DNA from 2 places in the Bordetella genomosp. 7 genome. Region 1 is predicted to be linked to the other one. Evidence: predicted binding sites of a transcription regulator. Region 1 holds the regulator's gene; the other holds the start of a gene.
The links. The regulator LexA, encoded in region 1, represses DNA repair genes until DNA is damaged. The targets are predictions, from matches to a motif close to ACTGTATNNNNATACAGT.
Positions count from the first base shown of each region.

Region 2: the regulator LexA is predicted to act here: its motif matches at 3,242-3,259, upstream of imuA (translesion DNA synthesis-associated protein ImuA).

Region 1 is NZ_NEVI01000014.1:359,472-366,791, reverse strand. Features, by position in the region: gene tig (trigger factor) at 1-362, shown strand, start outside; gene clpP (ATP-dependent Clp endopeptidase proteolytic subunit ClpP) at 367-1,020, shown strand; gene clpX (ATP-dependent Clp protease ATP-binding subunit ClpX) at 1,127-2,425, shown strand; gene lon (endopeptidase La) at 2,602-5,052, shown strand; gene lexA (transcriptional repressor LexA) at 5,191-5,874, opposite strand; gene CAL18_RS08630 (amino acid aminotransferase) at 6,093-7,298, opposite strand.
Region 2 is NZ_NEVI01000014.1:152,721-160,040, forward strand. Features, by position in the region: gene CAL18_RS07670 (TRAP transporter substrate-binding protein) at 1-809, opposite strand, end outside; gene CAL18_RS07675 (aldolase) at 822-1,610, opposite strand; gene CAL18_RS07680 (helix-turn-helix domain-containing protein) at 1,810-2,409, shown strand; gene ypfH (esterase) at 2,439-3,137, opposite strand; gene imuA (translesion DNA synthesis-associated protein ImuA) at 3,275-3,979, shown strand; gene CAL18_RS07695 (Y-family DNA polymerase) at 3,909-5,375, shown strand; gene CAL18_RS07700 (error-prone DNA polymerase) at 5,372-7,320, shown strand, end outside.

The DNA.
Region 1 (7,320 bases):
TGCAGGCCGCCCGCGAAGAACTCAAGCAGCGCGGTGTGCCCAATGCCGAATCTGTGCCGATCCCGGCCGAAATGTTCACCACCGAGTCCGAGCGTCGCGTGCGTCTGGGCCTGCTGGTGTCCGAACTGGTCAAGCAGGCCCAGTTGCAGGCCAAGCCGGAGCAGGTGCGCGCGCGCATCGAAGAGTTCGCGCAAAACTACGAGCAGCCGGCTCAGGTGGTCAGCTACTACCTTGCTGATCGCCAGCGTCGTGCCGAAATCGAGGCTATCGTGCTCGAAGACAACGTCGTTGAGCACGTGCTCAGCCAAGCCAAGGTCACTGAAGAACAGGTGGCCTTCGATCAGTTGATGGGGATGGCATAAACATATGCAGCGTTTTACCGATTTCTACGCGTCAATGTACGGTGGGGCGTCGGTTACGCCCACCGGGCTGGGATACATCCCGATGGTCATCGAGCAGTCGGGGCGCGGCGAGCGCGCCTACGACATCTACTCGCGCCTGCTGCGCGAGCGCCTCGTGTTCCTGGTGGGCCCCGTCAACGACAACACGGCCAACCTCATCGTGGCGCAGCTGCTGTTTCTGGAATCGGAAAACCCTGACAAAGACATCTCGCTGTACATCAACTCGCCCGGCGGGTCGGTCTATGCCGGCATGGCAATCTACGACACCATGCAGTTCGTCAAGCCCGATGTGTCCACGTTGTGCACGGGCCTGGCGGCCAGCATGGGCGCGTTCCTGCTTGCCGCGGGCAAGAAGGGCAAGCGGTTCACGCTGCCCAACTCGCGCATCATGATCCACCAACCCTCGGGCGGGGCGCAGGGGCAGGCTTCCGACATCCAGATCCAGGCTCGCGAGATCCTGGACCTGCGCGAACGCCTGAACCGCATCCTGGCAGAGAATACCGGCCAGCCCGTCGACCGCATCGCCATAGACACCGAGCGTGACAACTTCATGTCCGCCGAAGATGCGGTATCGTATGGTCTGGTGGACAAGGTTCTCGCATCCCGCTCCGAGAGCTAGGCCGCGGTAATCCCGCGGGCAGTGCGGTACCGTCACGTCCGAGTAAGCGCTGAATGTGCCGGCCCGGCCCGGGCCGCCATATTCTCACCAGAGATACGAAACACATATGCCTGACAAGAAGGGATCGGCCGACGCAAAGGTGCTGCATTGCTCGTTCTGCAATAAAAGCCAGCACGAAGTCCGCAAGCTGATCGCGGGGCCATCGGTGTTCATTTGCGACGAGTGCATCGACCTCTGCAATGACATCATCCGCGAAGAAGCGCAGGCCAGTGCGCGTGCGGCCATACGGTCCGAGCTGCCCACGCCGTCCGAAATCAAGACGTTCCTCGACCAGTACGTCATTGGCCAGAGCCTGCCCAAGCGCATGTTGGCGGTGGCCGTATACAACCACTACAAGCGCATCCGTCACGGCGAGATCAAGGGCGACGACGTTGAACTGTCCAAGAGCAACATCATGCTCATCGGGCCTACCGGCTCGGGCAAGACGTTGCTCGCACAGACCCTGGCGCGCATGCTGAATGTGCCCTTCGTCATGGCCGACGCCACGACACTGACCGAGGCCGGGTACGTAGGCGAAGACGTCGAAAATATCATCCAGAAGCTGCTGCAGAACTGCAACTACGAGGTCGAGAAGGCGCAGCGCGCCATCATCTACATCGACGAAATCGACAAAATCTCGCGCAAATCCGACAACCCGTCGATCACGCGCGACGTGTCCGGCGAAGGCGTGCAGCAGGCCTTGCTCAAGCTCATCGAAGGCACGGTGGCCTCGGTGCCGCCGCAGGGCGGCCGCAAGCACCCCAACCAGGACTTCGTCCAGGTCGACACGACCAACATTCTGTTTATTGTGGGCGGCGCCTTCGACGGGCTCGAAAAGGTCATCCGCGACCGCACCGAGAAGTCCGGCATCGGCTTTTCGGCTTCGGTGCGCGCCAAGTCCGAGCGCGGGGTAGGGGAACTGTTCAGCGAAGTCGAACCGGAAGATCTGATCAAGTTCGGGCTCATCCCCGAACTGGTGGGTCGACTGCCGGTGGTCGCCACGCTCGACGAGCTTGACGAGGCCGCGCTGGTACAAATTCTTACCGAGCCCAAGAACTCGCTCATCAAGCAGTTCCAGAAGCTGTTCGCCATGGAAGGCGCGGAACTCGACGTGCGTCCGGGGGCCCTGAAGGCCATCGCCCGCAAGGCGCTCAAGCGCAAGACGGGCGCGCGCGGGCTGCGCTCCATTATCGAGGCGGCATTGCTCGACACCATGTACGATCTGCCTTCCCAGGGCAATGTCGGCAGGGTGGTGCTCGACGAGAACGTCATCGACGGCGACGGCAAGCCGCTGTTGATCTACGCCGACGAAACCACCGCGCCCGACAAGCCGGCGCGCAACCAGGTTCGAGGTGCGGCAGCCTGAAAATGAATGAAGCAAAAAAACCCGTTACGTAACGGGTTTTTTTGCCTATAGCGCCCGCCCGGATGCCGGCCGCTTGATTTTTCGGCTATCGTTCCCATATCAGACGTAACCCATACGGATAAAAACGTCCGACCGGACGTCCGTACCGATACGCCGAGTCTCACAAGGAATTTTTTATGTCTGCCAGCCAGACCCTGCCTTCAGAACCCATCGATCTGCCGCTGCTTCCGCTGCGCGACGTCGTGGTGTTCCCGCACATGGTCATCCCGCTGTTCGTCGGGCGCCCGCGTTCGATCAAGGCGCTCGAGGTGGCAATGGAAGCCGGCAAGAGCATCATGTTGGTGGCGCAGAAGTCCGCCGGCAAGGACGACCCCACGCCCGAAGACGTCTATGAAATCGGCTGCGTGGCGGGCATCCTGCAAATGCTCAAGCTGCCCGACGGCACCGTAAAGGTATTGGTCGAAGGCACCCAGCGCGCCCGCATCGACAGCATCGAAGACGCCGAATCGCACTTCGTGTGCCAGGTGACCCCCGTGGCGCATGACGTCGTGCAGGGGGCCGAAACCGAGGCGCTGCGCCGCGCCATCGTGGCCCAGTTCGAGCAGTACGTCAAACTCAACAAAAAGATCCCGCCCGAGATCCTGACTTCGCTTGCAGGCATCGATGACGCCGGCCGCCTGGCCGACACCATCGCCGCGCATCTGCCGCTCAAGCTCGAGCAAAAGCAGAAGATGCTCGAAATCCTGGGCACCTCCGAGCGCCTTGAAGGGCTGCTGACGCAACTCGAAACCGAGATCGATATCCTCCAGGTCGAGAAGCGCATTCGTGGCCGCGTCAAGAAGCAAATGGAGAAAAGCCAGCGCGACTACTACCTGAACGAGCAGGTCAAGGCCATCCAGAAGGAACTCGGCGAAGGCGAAGAGGGCGCTGACATCGAGGAACTCGAGAAGAAGATCATCGCCGCGCACATGCCCAAAGAGGCGCGCAAAAAGGCCGACGCCGAACTGAAGAAGCTCAAGCTGATGTCGCCGATGTCCGCCGAAGCCACGGTGGTGCGCAACTATATCGACACGCTGATCAACCTTCCCTGGAAGCGCAAGAGCAAGATCAACAACTCTATCGGCAATGCCGAGAAGGTACTTGACGACGACCACTACGGCCTGGAAAAGGTCAAGGAACGCATCCTTGAATATCTCGCCGTGCAGCAACGTGTGGACAAGGTCAAGGCGCCCATTCTGTGTCTGGTCGGCCCCCCGGGGGTAGGCAAGACCTCGCTGGGCCAATCGATCGCCCGCGCCACCAATCGCAAGTTCGTGCGCATGGCGCTGGGCGGCGTGCGCGATGAAGCCGAGATCCGCGGCCATCGCCGCACCTACATTGGTTCGATGCCTGGCAAGATTCTGCAGAACATGAGCAAGGTGGCGGTGCGCAACCCGCTGTTCCTGCTCGACGAAATCGACAAGCTGGGCATGGATTTTCGCGGCGACCCGTCGTCGGCCCTGCTTGAAGTGCTCGACCCCGAACAGAACCACACGTTCCAGGACCATTACGTCGAGGTCGACTTCGACCTGTCTGATGTCATGTTCGTGGCAACCAGCAATACGCTGAACATTCCGCCGGCCCTGCTCGACCGTATGGAAGTCATTCGCCTGTCGGGTTACACCGAAGACGAAAAGGTTCACATCGCTCGTGACCACCTGCTGCCCAAGCTGATGAAGAACAATGGGCTGAAAGAGTCCGAGCTTACGGTCGATGATTCGGCCCTGCGCGATATCGTGCGGTATTACACCCGCGAAGCCGGCGTGCGTGCGCTCGAGCGCGAAGTCGGCAAGATTTGCCGCAAGGTGGTCAAGGAACTGCTGTCCGAAGCCGACAAAGCCAAGGCCGAAGGCAAGCCCGCGCAGCCGGCGCCGGTGCATGTCAATGCCGACAACCTCAACGATTACCTGGGCGTGCGGCGTTACACCTTCGGCATGGCCGAGAAAGAGAACCAGATCGGACAGGTCACGGGGCTTGCCTGGACCGAAGTGGGCGGCGACCTGCTGACCATCGAAGTCGCCGACATGCCGGGCAAGGGCGCGATTCAGCGCACGGGTTCGCTGGGCGACGTCATGAAGGAATCGGTAGAAGCCGCGCGCACCGTGGTGCGCTCGCGGGCGCGTCGTCTGGGCTTTGCCGACGGTGTTTTCGAAAAGCGCGACATGCACGTACACGTGCCTGAAGGCGCAACCCCCAAGGACGGCCCTTCGGCTGGTATCGCCATCACGACGGCCATGGTTTCGGCGCTTTCGGGTATTCCCGTGCGCGCCGACGTTGCCATGACCGGCGAAATCACCCTGCGCGGCGAGGTGCTGCCCATCGGTGGCTTGAAAGAAAAGCTGTTGGCCGCGCATCGTGGCGGTATCAAGACGGTGTTGATCCCCGAGGAAAACGTCAAAGACTTGGCCGAGATTCCGGACAACGTCAAGAACCAGCTCGAGATCGTGCCGGTGCGCTGGATCGACAAGGTGCTGGAACTGGCGCTTGAGCGCCAGCCCGAACCCCTGGCCGACGATGATGCCGTGAAAGAGCCGCTGGTCAGCAAGCCGGCCGACCCTGCGCCGACAGACCCTGTCTTCAAGCATTAAGGGTTGTAGGGGCGGTTATCCGCCCGGGCAAAAAAACAGGGCGCTATATGGCGCCCTGTTTTTTTTGCACACCGTTGCCGGCGCGGAGACTCTCGTTGTGGGCCGGCGGGATGCCGCCTTGGCCAGGCCGGCGGCGCCTTAGTGCAACGGTTGGGTGCGAATCAGCCCTACCGCAATACCTTCAAGCGCGAATTCCTGAGTGTTGTCGACGAGGATGGGAGAGAAGTCGGGGTTTTCGGGCAGCAGCTCGATGCGACCCTGGCGGCGCTGCAAGCGCTTGACGGTGACGTCGTCACCCAGGCGGGCGACGATGATCTGCCCGTTGCGAGCGTCGGCGGCGCGTTTTACCGCGAGCAGGTCGCCTTCCAGAATGCCTGCGTCGCGCATGCTCATGCCGCGTACCTTCAACAGGTAGTCGGGAGCCTGCGCGAACAAGGCTGGGTCGACGCCGATTTCGCGCTCGACGTGTTCGGCAGCCAGGATGGGGCTGCCGGCCGCCACCCGGCCCACCAGCGGCAGCAGCAGCCGCCCGACGGTGTCGGCCATGCCGGCCAGCGCGGACGATGCAGCAGCGGATGCGGCGGCAGCGGATGCGGAGGAGTGGCCGGCGTCTTTCAGGCGTATGCCGCGCGACGCGCCGGCTGTGAGTTCAATGGCCCCTTTGCGCGCCAGCGCCTTGAGATGGTCTTCGGCGGCGTTGGGCGAGCGGAACCCCAGCGCGCGGGCGATTTCTGCCCGCGTGGGAGGAAAACCGGTGCGCTCGACCGTAACCCGGATGAGATCCAGGATTTCCTGCTGGCGGTCGGTGAGTTTAGTGGCCATGGCGATGATCCGAAAGGCGGACTGTATGGATATACAGCGTGGATTCTGGACGAGCGCGGGCGAAAATGCAAGCGCCGCGCAGCGGGAGCGGCTGCCCGGTTTGTTGCACGGGTGTGGCATGGACGAGCGTCGCCGCGGATCCGGCCGCGGGGAAAGCCGACTCGCAACAAAAAAGGCCCGTCCTTTGCCGGACGGGCCTTGCTGCGCAGTGGCCGGGCTTACTGCTTGATGACTGCGGCGATCGCGTTGGCGACGGTGTCGATATTGCGGCTGTTCAAGGCCGCCACGCAGATGCGGCCGCTGGACACAGCGTAAATGCCATGTTGCTCGCGCAGGACGTCCACCTGAGCGGAGGTCAGGCCGGAATACGAGAACATTCCGCGCTGCTGCAGCACGAAGCTGAAGTCCTGCGTGGCGCCTGCGGCGGCGATTTTCTCGACCAGTTCCTTGCGCATCAGGCGGATGCGGTCGCGCATGCCAGCCAGTTCTTCTTCCCACAGCGCATAGAGCTCCGGCGTATTCAGCACGGTGGAGACCACCGTGCCGCCGTGCGTGGGCGGGTTCGAATAGTTGGTGCGGATGACGCGCTTGAGCTGGCTGAGCACGCGCGTGGCTTCGTCCTTGTTGCCGGCCACTACAGTCAGCGCGCCCACCCGTTCGCCGTACAGCGAGAACGATTTGGAGAACGACGAGCTGATCAGCATGGTCAGCCCCAGGCTTGCAAACAGGCGCACTACCGCGGCGTCTTCCTGCAGGCCTGCGCCAAAGCCCTGGTAGGCGATGTCGAGGAAGGGCACCAGGTTGCGCGCCTTGACGACCTGTGCGATCTGCTGCCATTGCTCGGGCGTCGGGTCGACGCCGGTGGGGTTGTGGCAGCACGCGTGCAGCACCACGATGGTCTGTTCCGGCGCGGCCTGCAGCGAGGCCAGCATGCCCGGGAAGTCCAGGCCATGAGTGGCCGGGTCGTAGTAGGCATACGTATCGACCGTGAAGCCCGCGCGTTCGAACAGCGCCCGGTGGTTCTCCCAGCTGGGGTTGCTGATCAGCACTCTGGATTGCGGCAGCAACTGGCGCAGGAAGTCGGCGCCGATCTTCAGGGCGCCGGTGCCGCCCAGCGCCTGGGCGGTCAGGACGCGGCCTTCTGCGGCCAGGGAGGAGTCCGCGCCCAGCAGCAGCGTTTGCGCGCCTTTGTTGTAGCCGGCGATGCCTTCGATCGGCAGGTAACCCCGCGCCGACGCGGCCTCGATGCGCGCGATTTCCGCCTTGCGCACCGCCGACAGCAGCGGAATACGGCCATCGTCGTCGTAGTACACACCCACGCCCAGGTTGACTTTACCGGGGCGGGTATCGGCGTTGTACTGTTCGTTCAGACCCAGGATGGGGTCGCGCGGCGCAAGTTCGACGGAATCGAAAAGGGAGCTCATGGGAGTTCAGTAAGGTGTGTGG
Region 2 (7,320 bases), 210 kb from region 1:
GCCGCGAGTGCGCTGGCCGCACGCAGGGCCTCCTGGTAGCGGGGCGGGAGCCTGGCCCAGCTGTCGCGGTTGACGGTGACGCACAGATTGGCGCCCAGCTCCATGACGCCGGGGCCGTAGTAATACTGGGCCACCTTGGCAAAGCCCAGCTTCTCGTCATCGTAGGGGCCCACGAATTCCACGGCATCGAGCGCGCCTTTCTCCAGGGCGGGGTAGATATCGCTGCCGGCCACCTGCTGTGGAATGGCGCCCAGCTTCTGGTACACCATGCTGAGCAGCCCGGGCGTACGGATTCGCAAGCCCTTGAAATCGGCGGGAGTGTTGATTTCCTTGCGGAACCAGCCGCCCATCTGCGCGCCCGTGTTGCCGCACGGAATCGCCAGGGCGTTGAAGCCGGCATACAGCTCATCGATCAACTGCGCGCCGCCGCCATACAGCAGCCACGCATTGTGCTGACGCGGGGTCAACCCGAACGGCACGCCCGTGTCGAACACCAGCGCAGGCTCTTTGCCCACGTAATAAAAACCCGCCGTGTGGCCGCATTCGGTGGTGCCATTCTGCACCGCATCCAGCACCTGCAGCGGCGGCACCAGTTCTCCCGCCGAAAACGGCCGGATGCTGAACTTGCCATCGGTCAGCGCAGCCACGCGCGCGCACAGGAACTCCGCCGCTCCCCACACGGTATCGAGCGATCGCGGAAAGCTGCTGGGCATGCGCCACTGGATCACGGGCGCATCCTGCGCCACTGCCGGCGCAGCCAGCGCGGCGCCACCGGCGCCGGCGAGAGTCAGAAAACGACGTCGTTGCATGGCACGGATTCCTTAATCGATGCAATCGGGCGCCTCGCGCAGGGCGCGGCGGGCGAAATAGGCGAACGTCAGGCCCAGGATCTTGGGCTTGACCAGGAAATCATGGGCCTCGCGAGCGCGTTCGGCGGGCACCGGCTTGACCGGCCCTATTGCGCGGGCCCGCAATTGCAACGCCGCCACTTGCTCCAGCCACAAGGCCATCACCGTGGCCTCTTCGATTGACTTGCCGGCGGTCAGCATGCCGTGGTTGGCCAGCAGAATGGCGCGCTTGTCGCCCAACGCGCTCGAAATGATCTGGCCCTCGTCGTCACCGATGGGCAGGCCCGGCCATTCGGCCAGGTAGGCGCAATCATCGAAGAAAGGCGTGGCGTCCATGTGGGCTACCACCAGCGGCTCGCCCACCATCGACAGCGCAGACACCGCGGGTGGATGCGTATGCACAATGCACTGCACGTCGGGCCGGTGCCGGTAGATCCACGCGTGAAAACGGTTGGCGGGGTTGGGCAGCGACTTGCCGTCCAGCGGGTTGATGTCTTCATCGATGAGGATCAACTCGCTGGCGCGGGCCTCGTCGGCGCCCAGGCCGAACGGCAAGGTCCAGATCGTGCCCGGCTGGTCGCCGCGCGCGGTGATCTGGCCGGCCAAGCCACCGTGCCAATGGCCTTGCGCGGCCAGCATGCGGCAGGCCAGCGCCATTTTCTGGGCGGAGGTCCAGTCGGCCTGCTGCGTCGCGCGTTCTTCGATCTCGCGATCGACACGGCGGCGCAGCGCGTCCTTGTCTTGGGAAGCGTAATCAGACATCAATCATCATCCTGGTAAATGCCGGCTGGCGCGAAGGCCTGCCTGATGTAGTTTTTGTGGTTGCCTTTTAGGCAACTTGTTGTCTAACGTACAAACAATTGCCTGATTCCTCAACAAGGGGAAACCCGCAGGGCGCCCCTGCCACACAATCACAAAAGTGGCATCATGCAGCCTTCGCCGTCCTGACTGCCCTTCATCCATGCCGCCGAAACGCCGCACACTCGCCGCCGCCACCGCCCCCGATGCCCAGCAGGTGGGATTGCGGATACGGGCGATGCGCCGCCAGCGCAAGTTGACACTGGCGGGGTTGTCCGAACTGACCCAGCTCGACAAAGGCTTCCTGTCGCGCCTGGAGCGCGGCGAGAAATTCGCGTCGGTGGGGTCGTTGCACACCGTGGCGGTGGCCCTGGGTACGTCGCTGTCGGCGCTGCTGGGCGAAACCGATCCGCAGGATGAAATCCACGTCGTGCGCGCCGACGAACGGCACAGGGTGGCGACGGCGCCCGGCGATCCGGGCGAGCACGCCTACGAAGCCATTACGATGGGCGCGCCCAACAGCGGTCTGTCGGTAATGGTGGTGCAGGTAGGCACGCATGGCCAACAGAGCGTGGCGCGCCACAACGGAGACGAACTGATCTTCGTGCTGGAAGGCCGGGTGCGGGTGCATTTCGGCGAACATACCGTCGTGCTCGAACGCGACGACAGCGTGCGCTTTCCGGGATACCTGCCCCACAGCCTGAGCGCCGAGGGCCGCAAGACCGCCCGTGCGCTGGTCATCATCGCCAGCGGCCAGGCCTGAAGCCGCGGCGGCCGGAAGGCGGGAACAAGCTAATGCAGGGTCGTGCCCTGGGGCGGTGTCTGGGACAGACCCAGGGCCGCTTCCCAGCTGCGCAGCGGCACACAGGTTTGCAGGCGTTCAATGGCCCGTTGCACCAGGGCCGGATGCAACGAGTGGCCGACGCGGCTGGCAACGTCTATCGTGGCATCGCCATGCAGCGCCTGCAGCCGCGCCTGCGCGGCCTGCGTATGCCCCACGGCCATCACCGGATCATCGGCGCCATGCAGCAGGTGGATGGTGGTGTATTGCGGCGCTGCCTTGGGCAGCTGGGCATACCGGCCGGAAAACGCCAACACGCGCCCGGCCAACCCATCGTGGGCCTGCACGGCTTCGAGCGCCATGATCGCGCCTTGTGAAAACCCCGCCAGTGCGGTGTCGGATTGCAGCAGGCCGAACCGCGCCTGCGCCCCGCGAACGTAATCGACCAGGGCCGGCATGGCACGGGCCACGCGTTCGGGGCGGTTGTCGTCGGTGACGCCGCTGACCGAGAACCACTGCCGGCCGGCAGCGGCGCCGTCATAGGGTTCGAAGCCGGCCGGGACCAGGATCGCGGCCTGCGGGAACGCCCCGCGCAGGGCCTGCGCCAGCGGCTGCATGTCCTGGGGCGTGCCCCCCACGCCGTGCAGCAGGATGAACAACTGCCTGATATCGGCGGCAGGCAGGGATTCGTAGGCGTCGGCGTGGGACATGAGAGGAACGGGGCGCGGCTGTGGATGTGGCGTTGGATCATTGTAGACCTGGGGGCACGACGGTGATGCGGCGCGAATAGGCCAGCCCACTTCCTCGGACAAATACTGTATATTTGTACAGTAAATACGTTTTTGCCATGCAGCCCGAACACATCCACCCCGCCCTGTGGCGCGCCACGCAATTGGCGCGCAGCGCCGCCCGCGGCGTGCCCACCGGCCATGCCGCACTGTCTGCGCAGTTGCCCGCGGGCGGGTGGCCGCAGGGCGCGCTGGTCGAACTGCTGGCCCCCCATCCCGGCATTGGCGAAATCCGCCTGTTGCAGCCGGCGCTGGCCCAACTCGACCGCCGCCATGTCATCGCGCTGGTGCAGCCTCCTCATGTCCCGCATCTGGCCTGCTGGCAAGGCTGGCGGCTGGATCCCCGGCAACTGCTCTGGGTGGCGCCCGAACGTCCTGCCGACGCCCTGTGGGCTGCCGAGCAAATCCTGAAACACGGCACTTGCGGGGCCTTGATGTGCTGGCTGCCCCGGGCGCGGCCCGAGGCATTGCGCCGGCTGCACCTGGCGGCCCAGGGCCACGACACGCTGTGCTTCATCCTGCGTCCGGCTACGGCGGCCCAGCAGGCTTCGCCTGCGCCGCTGCGCCTGGCCCTGGCCCCCGCCCCCGGCGGGCTGTCGGTTCATATCCTGAAGCGGCGCGGGCCGGCCTGCGCCGAACCCCTGCATATCCTTTTCGAGCCCGCTTCGGCGCCGGCTTACGCCCCCACTCGCCATGCCCCTCTGGATCGCCGTCTTCCTGCGCTGCCTGCCGCTGGACGCCGCACGCCCTCAGTGGTCTCCTGATGCGGCGTTTGCGGTGCTGGACCACGAACGCATCGCCGCCCTGACGCCGGCAGCGGCCGCCGCCGGGTTGCGGGCCGGCATGCGCCGCGCGGGCGCGGCCGCCATGGCGCCCGATATTCCGCTGCTGGATCGCGATGCGCCTGCCGAAAACACGCTGCTGCACGAAGCCTCGCTGGCCCTGCTGCAGTACACGCCCGACATCGCCCTGGCCGGCCCGGATACCGTGTTGCTGCAAGTGGGCGCCAGCCTGACGTATTTCGGCGGGCCGCGCGCCCTGCACCGGCGCGTGGCCGCCACCTTGCGCGCCATGAGCCTGCATGCCCGGCTGGGCATGGCCCCTACCGCCCAGGGCGCCTGGCTGCTGGCACACCACGCGGCGGCCCGCACACCGCGCCGGGCATTGCAGGCGGCAACCCTGGCGCGGCGCCTCGATGCCCTGCCCTGCGCCCTGCTGCCGGGCGCCAGGCCCCGCCTGGAATGGCTGGGCGACCTGGGCTGCCATACGCTGGGCGCCTTGCGCCGCCTGCCCCGCGCCGGTCTGCAGCGGCGCTGCGGTACCACGCTCACCCAAGAGCTCGATGCCGCCTACGGCACGCAACCCGAATGCCACGCCTGGATCCAGCCGCCCGCGCGCTTCCGGCAACGGCTGGAACTGCCCGATTATCTCCAGCACGCCGACGCCCTGCTGGCCTGGACGCGCCGCCTGCTCGAACCCCTGTGCGGCTGGCTGGCTGCACGGCGGCGCGCCGTGCAGCACCTGAACCTGATCCTCGAACACGAACGCGGCCGGCACGCCCGGGCCCCTATCGAATTGCCCCTGAGCCTGGCCCAGCCGGCATGGCAACAGTCGCACCTGCTGGATCTGCTGCGCGAAAAACTCGACCGCCTGCAACTCCAGGCCCCGGTCATCGCCCTGGTGCTCAGCGTGACCGACACCGTGGAACAGCCCGCCGCCAGCGCCTGCCTGTTTCCCGAACCCGGCGGCACTCCCGCCGAACATGCCCGGCTGATCGACCTGCTCAGCGCCCGGCTGGGCCGCCATCGGGTATTGCATGCCCAGCCCGTGGCCGATCATCGCCCTGAAGTCGCCAACGGCTGGCAAGCCGCGCAAGACGGCCCGGCCGGCATGGCCGCCCATCCCGGGCCGCTGGACCGGCCCTTCTGGCTGCTTGATCCGCCCCTGCAACTGACAGAAGCGGGACATCGTCCCGTTTATGCCGGACAGGCCTTGCGACTGGTGCGCGGCCCCGAGCGCATCGAAAGCGGCTGGTGGGACGCGCCCCTGACGGTGCGCGACTACTTCGTGGCCGAAGATGCCGCCACAGTGCGCTACTGGATCTACCGCGAGCGCGATACCGAGCACGCGCGCTGGTTTCTGCACGGACGCTACGCATGATGCAGTCTGCCTTGCCCGGCCTGCTGCCGGCCTATGCCGAATTGCAGTGCCTGTCGAATTTTTCTTTCCTGCAAGGCGCCTCGCATCCCGGCGAGCTGGTGGAACAGGCCGCGCAGCTGGGCTACGCCGCGCTGGCCATCACCGACGAGTGCTCGCTGGCGGGCGTGGTGCGGGCGCACGTGGCGGCCAAGGCATGCAACCTGTCGCTCATCATCGGCAGCACCCTGGTCTTGCAGCAAGGCCCCGATACGCCGCCATTGACGCTGGTACTGCTGGCGCAGAACCGTGAAGGCTACGGCAACCTGTCCGAACTGATCACCTGGGCGCGCTCGCGCGCGCCCAAGGGCGAATACCGCCTGTATGCCGATGACATCGCCGCACCCGCGCCCGCCCACGCACACCTGCGCGGCATGCCCGATTGCCTGGCCATCCTGGCGCCGCCGGCCGGCATCGATGCCGACACCCTGGCCGCGCAGGCCTGCTGGGTGGCGCGGCATTTCGCCGGCCGCGCGTGGGTGGGCCTGACCCTGCTGCACCACGCCCGCGACGACCTGCATCGCGCGGCCGTGCAGCACGCCGCACAGGCCAGCGGGCTGCCGGTGGTGGCCGTGGGTTGCGTGCAGATGCACCTGCGCTCACGCAAGCCGCTGCACGATACCCTGGCAGCCATACGCACCCGGCGCAGCGTGGCGCAATGCGGCTACAGCCTGCAGGCCAACGCCGAACAGCACTTGCGCACCCGCCTGCGGCTCGCGTCGCTGTACCCGCCCGAAACCCTGGCCCAGACCCTGGCCATCGCGCAACGCTGCGCCTTTTCGCTTGATCAGCTGCGTTACGAATATCCCGATGAAATCGTGCCCCCCGGCGCCACGCCCGCAAGCTATCTGCGCCAGGAAGTCTATGCGGGCATGCGCCGCCGCTACCCGGGCGAGATTCCCGCCACCGTGGTGGCGCTGGTCGAAAAAGAACTGGCCTTGATTTCCGAACTGAAGTACGAACCCTACTTCCTCACGGTGTACGACATCGTGCAATATGCGCGCCGCAACAACATCCTGTGCCAGGGGCGCGGCTCGGCCGCCAATTCGGCGGTGTGCTATTGCCTGGGCATTACCGCGGTGCCGCCAGACAAAAGCCAGGCGCTGTTCGAACGCTTCATCAGCAAAGAACGCAACGAGCCGCCTGATATCGATGTGGACTTCGAACACCAGCGGCGCGAAGAAGTCATTCAATACATCTACACAAAATACGGGCGGCACCGCGCCGCGCTGACGGGCGTGGTGATTTCATACCGCCCGCGCAGCGTGCTGCGCGATACCGGCCGCGCGCTGGGCATCGACCCGGGCATCATCGACGCGGTGGCGCGCGCGCACCAATGGTGGGACGGCAAGCATGCCATGCTGAACACGCTGGGCAATTGCGGGCTGGATCCGGCATCGCGCGAGGCGCGGCATTGGGCCGCGCTGGCCGAGACGCTGATGGGCTTTCCCCGCCACCTGTCGCAGCACCCCGGTGGCTTTGTCATCGCGCGCGACAACCTGGCCCGCCTGGTGCCCATCGAAAACGCCGCCATGCCCGACCGCAGCGTCGTGCAATGGGACAAGGACGACCTCGACGCCCTGGGCCTGCTCAAGGTCGACATCCTGGCGCTGGGCATGCTGTCTGTCCTGCATCGCGCCCTGGACCTGGCCGCCCGGCGGCGCGGCCAGCCCCTGGCGCTGCAGGATATTCCGCAAGACGACCCGGCCACCTACGACATGATCTGCGCCGCCGACACCGTGGGCGTTTTCCAGATCGAATCGCGTGCGCAAATGAGCATGCTGCCGCGCCTGCAGCCGCGCGAATACTACGACCTGGTGGTGCAGGTGGCCATCGTGCGGCCGGGTCCGATACAGGGCGGCATGGTGCATCCGTACTTGCGCCGGCGCCAGAAGCAGGAACGCGTGAC